3 regions of the Enterobacter quasiroggenkampii genome follow, and region 3 is predicted to be linked to each of the others. Evidence: predicted binding sites of a transcription regulator. Region 3 holds the regulator's gene; each other region holds the start of a gene.
What was found. Region 3 encodes sigma-54, which starts transcription at its own class of promoters, with help from an activator protein. Its sites were predicted from a motif close to GTTGGCACANNTTTCGCTNT; they were not measured.
Positions count from the first base shown of each region.

Region 1: a site for sigma-54 is predicted at 1,530-1,549, ahead of V1572_RS16885 (branched-chain amino acid ABC transporter substrate-binding protein). Genes of this name have one in related genera too.
Region 2: a site for sigma-54 is predicted at 1,036-1,055, ahead of V1572_RS08920 (amino acid ABC transporter substrate-binding protein). Genes of this name have one in related genera too.

Region 1 is NZ_CP143745.1:3,520,812-3,523,084, reverse strand. It holds gene V1572_RS16890 (ABC transporter permease subunit) at 1-138, opposite strand, end outside; gene V1572_RS16885 (branched-chain amino acid ABC transporter substrate-binding protein) at 238-1,359, opposite strand; gene V1572_RS16880 (YecA family protein) at 1,783-2,273, shown strand, end outside.
Region 2 is NZ_CP143745.1:1,870,963-1,873,235, reverse strand. It holds gene lnt (apolipoprotein N-acyltransferase) at 1-918, shown strand, start outside; gene V1572_RS08920 (amino acid ABC transporter substrate-binding protein) at 1,328-2,233, shown strand.
Region 3 is NZ_CP143745.1:47,833-50,105, reverse strand. It holds gene hpf (ribosome hibernation promoting factor) at 72-359, opposite strand; gene rpoN (RNA polymerase factor sigma-54) at 382-1,815, opposite strand; gene lptB (LPS export ABC transporter ATP-binding protein) at 1,863-2,273, opposite strand, start outside.

The DNA.
Region 1 (2,273 bases), 1.3 Mb from region 3:
AATCATATACACTTCGCCGTGGGCGAAATTAATCATGCCGATAATGCCGTACACCATGGTGTAGCCGATGGCGATCAGGCCGTAGACAGAACCCAGCGTTAAACCATTGATTAACTGTTGCAGGAAGAATGTATTCATCTTAGCGCGCTCGTTTTATAGGCTGCGCGAGCCGCGCAGCCTGATGTTTATTACGCGCCGACGGGAGAGCCCGTCGGCGTTGAGCGTGACTCCGTCCCGTTACTGCACTTCCTTATACTTTCCTTTGTCGTCCCACTGGTAAACCACGTAGTCAGAGACCTTCAGATCGCCTTTGCTGTCCCAGGCTTTTTTGCCCATCACCGTGTCGACGGAATTGGCCTTCAGCCACTCGCTGGCTTTGGCAGAATCCTTGCCGCCGGTGGCCTTGAAGGCCGCGGCAATCGCCTGTACGGAGGCATAGGAGTAAAGCGTGTAACCTTCCGGCTCGAATTTACCGGCGCGGAATTTCTCGATAACCGCTTTGCCGTCCGGGATCAGGCGCGGGTCTTTACCGAAGGTCATGTAAATGCCATTGGTATATTGCGGGCCACCCGCGGCGGTCACCATCTCCTCGTTGACGATGCAGTCCCCGGAGAAGAATTTTGCCTGTACGCCCTGCTCACGCATCTGGCGAACCAGCGGACCGGCTTCCGGGTGACAGCCACCGAAGAACACGACGTCCGGTTTTTGCGCACCGATCTTGGTGACCAGCGCGTTAAAGTCTTTTTCACCGCGGGATAACCCCTCGTACATCACATCCTGAACCCCGCGTTTCGCCAGCGCCGCTTTGGTGGCGTCAGCCAGACCCTGACCATAGGTGTCTTTGTCGTGAATGATCACCACGCGTTTGGCTTTCAGCTTGTCGATGATGAAGTCGCTGGCAACCTGACCCTGCTGGTCGTCACGGCCGCACATGCGGAACATATCGCTCATGCCGCGTTCGGTAATCAGCGGGTTGGTTGAACCGGGGGTAATGGCGATGATCCCCGCATCGCTATACACCTCGGAGGCGGGCATGGTGGAAGAGGAGCAGAAATGGCCGACCACGGCGTTGACTTTATCCTGGTCAACTAAACGGTTGGCAACGGCGACGGCCTGCTTCGGCTCGCAGGCGTCATCTCCCTGAACCAGTTTGATCTTCTCACCATTAATGCCGCCGGCGGCATTAATGTCTTCAGCAGCCTGCGTTGCGCCGTGCCAGTATTGATCGCCATAGGTCGCATTGGGACCCGTAAACGGCCCGGCCACGCCAATCACAATATCTGCCCGGGCGGAAAACGCCGTCACCAGACAACCGGCCAGCACAAGAGAAAGAGGAGTTCTGATAAATTTCAGCGACATTATTATGTTCCTTAGCAAAGAGGTTTTTGCACCACGGCGTAAACCCGAACGCCCGACGGCGCAGCCAATCCGAAACACGAACAAGAACAAAATGCACTAAACGAACAAGATACAGACGGCATCCTGCATATACGGCGAGGTATCCCTGCGCAGCGTCGCGCGAAGAACATTAAGCAAAAACGTTGCCAGAATGGTTAACCCATTGACGGGCTTGTGACATGTTTGAGTATAGAGCGCCGCGTTATGCCGCCTTGCGGGAGGAGAAGAAATTACAGCGGAGATCACATATCGTTAACAATAAAGCCCATAAGTTGTGCAAAGGTCACGGTTTGCACGTTTTTGCAGCAATAAAGACCTAAACTTCAGCCCGGAGAGGCGTGAGATATGTGTTAGGATCGTTTCCTTTTTGCAGGAGTGTCAGCGATGACTGAAGGCCCATTGAATGAAAGCGAGATGGCGTGGCTTGAAGAGACGTTAATGTCTTACGGTCATGATGACGCGTCCGTGATTGACGTGTCCGAACTGGACGGCATGCTTACCGCAGTGCTTTCCGGCCCTGTTGTCGTTGAGCCAGATGCCTGGCTGGTGGCGGTGTGGGGCGGCGAGAAATATATCCCGCGCTGGAAAAACGATCGTGAGATGAACCGTTTTATCGATCTCTGCTTTAAGCACATGAACGATATTGCCGAGCGCCTGAGCGAATACCCGGATCAGTTCGAACCGATGTTTGGCTATAACGACGTGGACGGTGAGAGTTATACCGTGGTGGAAGAGTGGTGCTACGGCTATATGCGCGGCGTGGCGCTGAAGGACTGGTCAGCCTTGCCGGAAGCCCTGAAGGCCGATCTTGAGGTGATTGCCCTGCACGGGACGGAAGAGAACAGCGAAAAGCTGGATGAACTGTCCGAAGAGGA
Region 2 (2,273 bases), 1.8 Mb from region 3:
CTGCGCTATATCCAGTGGTTCACGCCTGAGCCCGCGCGCGCTATGCAGGTTTCCATGGTTCAGGGGAACATCCCGCAGTCCATGAAGTGGGACGAGAAAGAGCTGCTGAATACGCTGAAGATCTACGCTAACGCCACCGAAGAGGTGATGGGTAAATCGCAGCTGATTATCTGGCCGGAGTCTGCCATTCCCGATCTGGAGATCAACCAGCAGCCATTCCTCAACATGATGAACGACCTGCTGCTCTCGCGTGGCAGCACGCTGATCACCGGGATTGTCGATGCGCGTCTGAATCAGCAGAACCGCTACGACACTTACAACACCATCATTACGCTCGGCAAAGACAGCGAATACAGCTACCACTCCACTGACCGGTACAACAAGAACCACCTGGTGCCGTTTGGTGAATTTGTGCCGCTGGAGTCGATTCTGCGCCCGCTGGCCCCCTTCTTCGATCTGCCGATGTCCTCCTTCAGCCGCGGCCCGTACGTTCAGCCTCAGCTGCACGCGCACGGCGTTGCCCTGACGGCGGCCATCTGCTACGAAATCATCCTCGGCGAGCAGGTGCGCGATAATTTCCGCCCGGATACGGACTATCTGCTGACCATCTCTAACGATGCCTGGTTTGGTAAGTCAATCGGCCCGTGGCAGCACTTCCAGATGGCACGCATGCGCTCCCTGGAGCTGGCGCGTCCGTTATTGCGCAGCACCAACAACGGTATCACCGCCGTGATTGGTCCGCAGGGTGAAATCCAGGCCATGATCCCACAGTTCACCCGTGAGGTACTGACCACTCACGTCACCCCGACCACGGGGCTGACGCCATACGCCCGTACCGGCAACTGGCCGCTGTGGATCCTGACCGCGCTGTTCGGCTTTGGCGCGGTGCTGATGAGCCTGCGCCAGCGTCGTAAATAACCTTCCCTTCTGTTGCCGGGTGGCGGCTACGCCTTACCCGGCCTACCTTCAACATTTCCGTTCCCGTAGGTCGGGTAAGGCGCAGCCGCCACCCGACAATTCCCTCCAGACTTCAATTCTGGCACGCCTATTGCTTTGTTTATTCAGGTAAACGCCGTTTGGCTTAACGTGCAACTTTGTCGCACCAGCGTAGATCATCGGTAGCACCGAAACGGTGCAACGGGAGATATTTGCCTCTGAATGGTGCGGCGCGCTTCGCAAAAATAAACAATAACGCAGCAAAATCTTTACATTAAGCCAGACTAAATGTTAACAAGCTTGCATAACACTGCACTCGCATTGCGCGAGATATAACAACATCACAATGGGTATCAATGCGTCTCTGGCGCTGATAAGAAAGGAGTTGGGTATGCAATTACGTAAACTGGCCACAGCAATGCTGGTTATGGGAATGTCTGCAGGCGTGGTTCATGCTGAAGATGCGCCAGCAGCAGGCAGCACTCTCGACAAGATTGCCAAAAACGGCGTCATCGTGGTCGGCCACCGTGAATCTTCTGTCCCGTTCTCTTACTACGACAACACGCAAAAAGTCGTGGGCTATTCACAGGATTACTCCAACGCTATCGTTGAAGCCGTGAAGAAAAAGCTGAACAAACCTGACCTGCAGGTGAAGCTGATCCCAATCACTTCACAGAACCGTATTCCACTGCTGCAAAACGGCACCTTTGATTTCGAGTGTGGCTCCACCACCAACAACCTCGAGCGTCAGAAACAGGCAGCCTTCTCTGACACCATCTTTGTTGTAGGCACCCGCCTGCTGACGAAGAAAGGCGGTGAGATTAAAGACTTCGCTGACCTGAAAGGCAAAGCGGTCGTTGTCACCTCCGGTACCACGTCTGAAGTGCTGCTGCACAAGCTGAACGACGAGAAGAAAATGGATATGCGCATCATCAGCGCGAAAGACCATGGCGACTCCTTCCGTACCCTGGAAAGCGGTCGTGCCGTCGCGTTTATGATGGATGATGCCCTGCTGGCGGGCGAGCGTGCGAAAGCGAAGAAACCTGACAACTGGGATATCGTCGGCACCGCGCAGTCGAAAGAAGCCTACGGCTGTATGCTGCGTAAAGACGATCCGCAGTTCAAAAAACTGATCGATGACACCATCGCTCAGGTGCAGACCTCCGGCGAAGCGGAAAAATGGTTCGACAAATGGTTCAAGAACCCGATTCCACCAAAAAACCTGAACATGAATTTTGAACTGTCTGACGACATGAAAGCGCTGTTCAAATCTCCAAATGACAAGGCTCTTAACTAATTAGAACAACAGGGGCGGGATCTCCTGCCCTCTCGATTGT
Region 3 (2,273 bases):
AGCGCTAACTGTACAAATGGCCTGTTGTGTTTCACAACAGGCCGTCCTGCACCCGTTAACTGCCCGGACAATTAGTGTTGTTTCAGTTTATCTTTATGTTTATTGAGCTGTCGCGCAAGCTTATCAATCAAGCCGTCGATAGCAGCGTACATGTCTTGCCCTTCCGCACTGGCATGCAGTTCACCCCCGTTAACATGCAGGGTGGCATCCGAGATATGAGTCACTTTCTCCACTTTCAACACAATATAGACCTGATTGATCCTTTCGAAATACTGCTCGAGTTTTGCAAACTTCGTGTTCACAAAGTCGCGTAAAGCCTCAGTAATTTCGACGTTTTGTCCAGTGATGTTGAGCTGCATAGTGTCTTCCTTATCGGTTGTGTCAGACCAGCTGTTTACGCTGGTTGGACGGCGGAATGGATAAAGACTCTCGATACTTCGCAACAGTACGACGTGCCACCATAATACCCTGATCGGACAGCATGGTGGTTAACTTACTGTCGCTTAGCGGCTTCGCGGGGTTCTCCGCGGCGATCAACTTCTTCACCAGGGCGCGAATGGCCGTGGACGACGCTTCGCCGCCGCCCTCGGTATTCACGTGGCTGGAGAAGAAATACTTAAGCTCAAAAATACCGCGTGGACTGTGCAGATACTTCTGCGTGGTGACACGGGAAATGGTTGATTCATGCATCTCGACGGCCTGGGCGATATCCGCCAGCACCATCGGTTTCATATACTCTTCACCCTGCTCAAAGAACGCCTGCTGCTGTTCCACAATGCAGCGGCTGACGCGTAGCAGCGTATCATTTCGGCTCTCCAGACTTTTGATCAGCCATCGCGCTTCCTGCAAATTGCTACGAATATACTGATTGTCGGAGTCGTTACGCACGCTGGTGCACATGGAGGCATACTGCTGGTTGATTTGCAGGCGAGGGATACTGTCAGAGTTCAGTTCAACGACCCAGCGGCCGTTATTTTTTCTGACCAGCACATCCGGGATCACGTACTCGGGTTCGCTGGTCTGGATCGACTGACCGGGGCGCGGATCGAGCGACTGGATCAGATTCACCGCTTCTTTCAGCACCTCTTCTTTCAGGCGCGTGACGCGCATCAGGGTGCGGAAATCGTGGTTCGCCAGCAGATCAAGATGATCGCTGATGATTACGCGCGCCTCGTCGAGCCATGGCGTCTCTTTGCTGAACTGAGAAAGCTGGATCAGCAGGCAGTCGCGCAGATCTTTTGCGGCTACGCCTACCGGATCGAAACGCTGGATGCGCTTCAGAACGGCTTCAACTTCCTCAAGCTCAATCTCGTCGTCGCCCATGCTTTCCAGAATATCGTCCAGCGTGACGGTCAAATAGCCGGTGTCGTCAACGGCATCGACAATTGACGTGGCAATCGCGCGGTCGGTATCGGAGAAGGGGGTGAGTTCCACCTGCCACATCAGGTAATCCTGCAGCGACTGGGTGGTTTCTCCCTGATAGACCGGTAGCTCATCGTCCTGGTAGTCTGCACGCGTACCGGAAGGGGTTCCGGCGGTGTAGATTTCATCCCAGCTGGCATCCAGCGGAAGCTCGTCGGGCATCTCTTTTTGTTCGAGTGCATCCGCGGTATCGAGCGCTTCTGTATCCTGCGATTGCTGGGTATCTACCTCGTCATGAAGATCGGTTTGTTCCAGCAGGGGGTTGCTGTCCAGCGCCTGCTGGAGCTCCTGCTGAAGTTCTAACGTGGACAGTTGCAACAGGCGAATTGCCTGCTGTAGCTGCGGCGTCATCGCCAGTTGTTGGCTGAGCCTTAATTGCAAACCTTGCTTCATGTTCAGAGCATTTTTCTCCGGTTCGGCGTTACGTTACCTCTACCCTATCAGAGTCTGAAGTCTTCCCCAAGATAGACGCGCTTAACATGATCGTCTTCGAGGATCTGCTGCGGCGTACCGTGGGCGATCAGATTGCCCTGGCTCACAATATAGGCGCGTTCACACACGGCCAGCGTTTCACGCACGTTGTGGTCGGTGATCAGTACGCCAAGCCCGCTGTCGCGCAGGTGTTCAATGATACGTTTGATGTCGATAACGGAGATCGGGTCAACGCCCGCAAACGGTTCATCCAGCAGGATAAATTTCGGGTTTGCGGCCAGCGCACGCGCAATCTCAACACGACGGCGTTCGCCCCCGGAGAGTGCCTGACCGAGGCTGTCGCGCAGATGCTCGATGTGGAACTCTTCCATCAGCTCGTTGGCACGATCCTGACGCTGTTCGTTGGTCAGATCGTTACG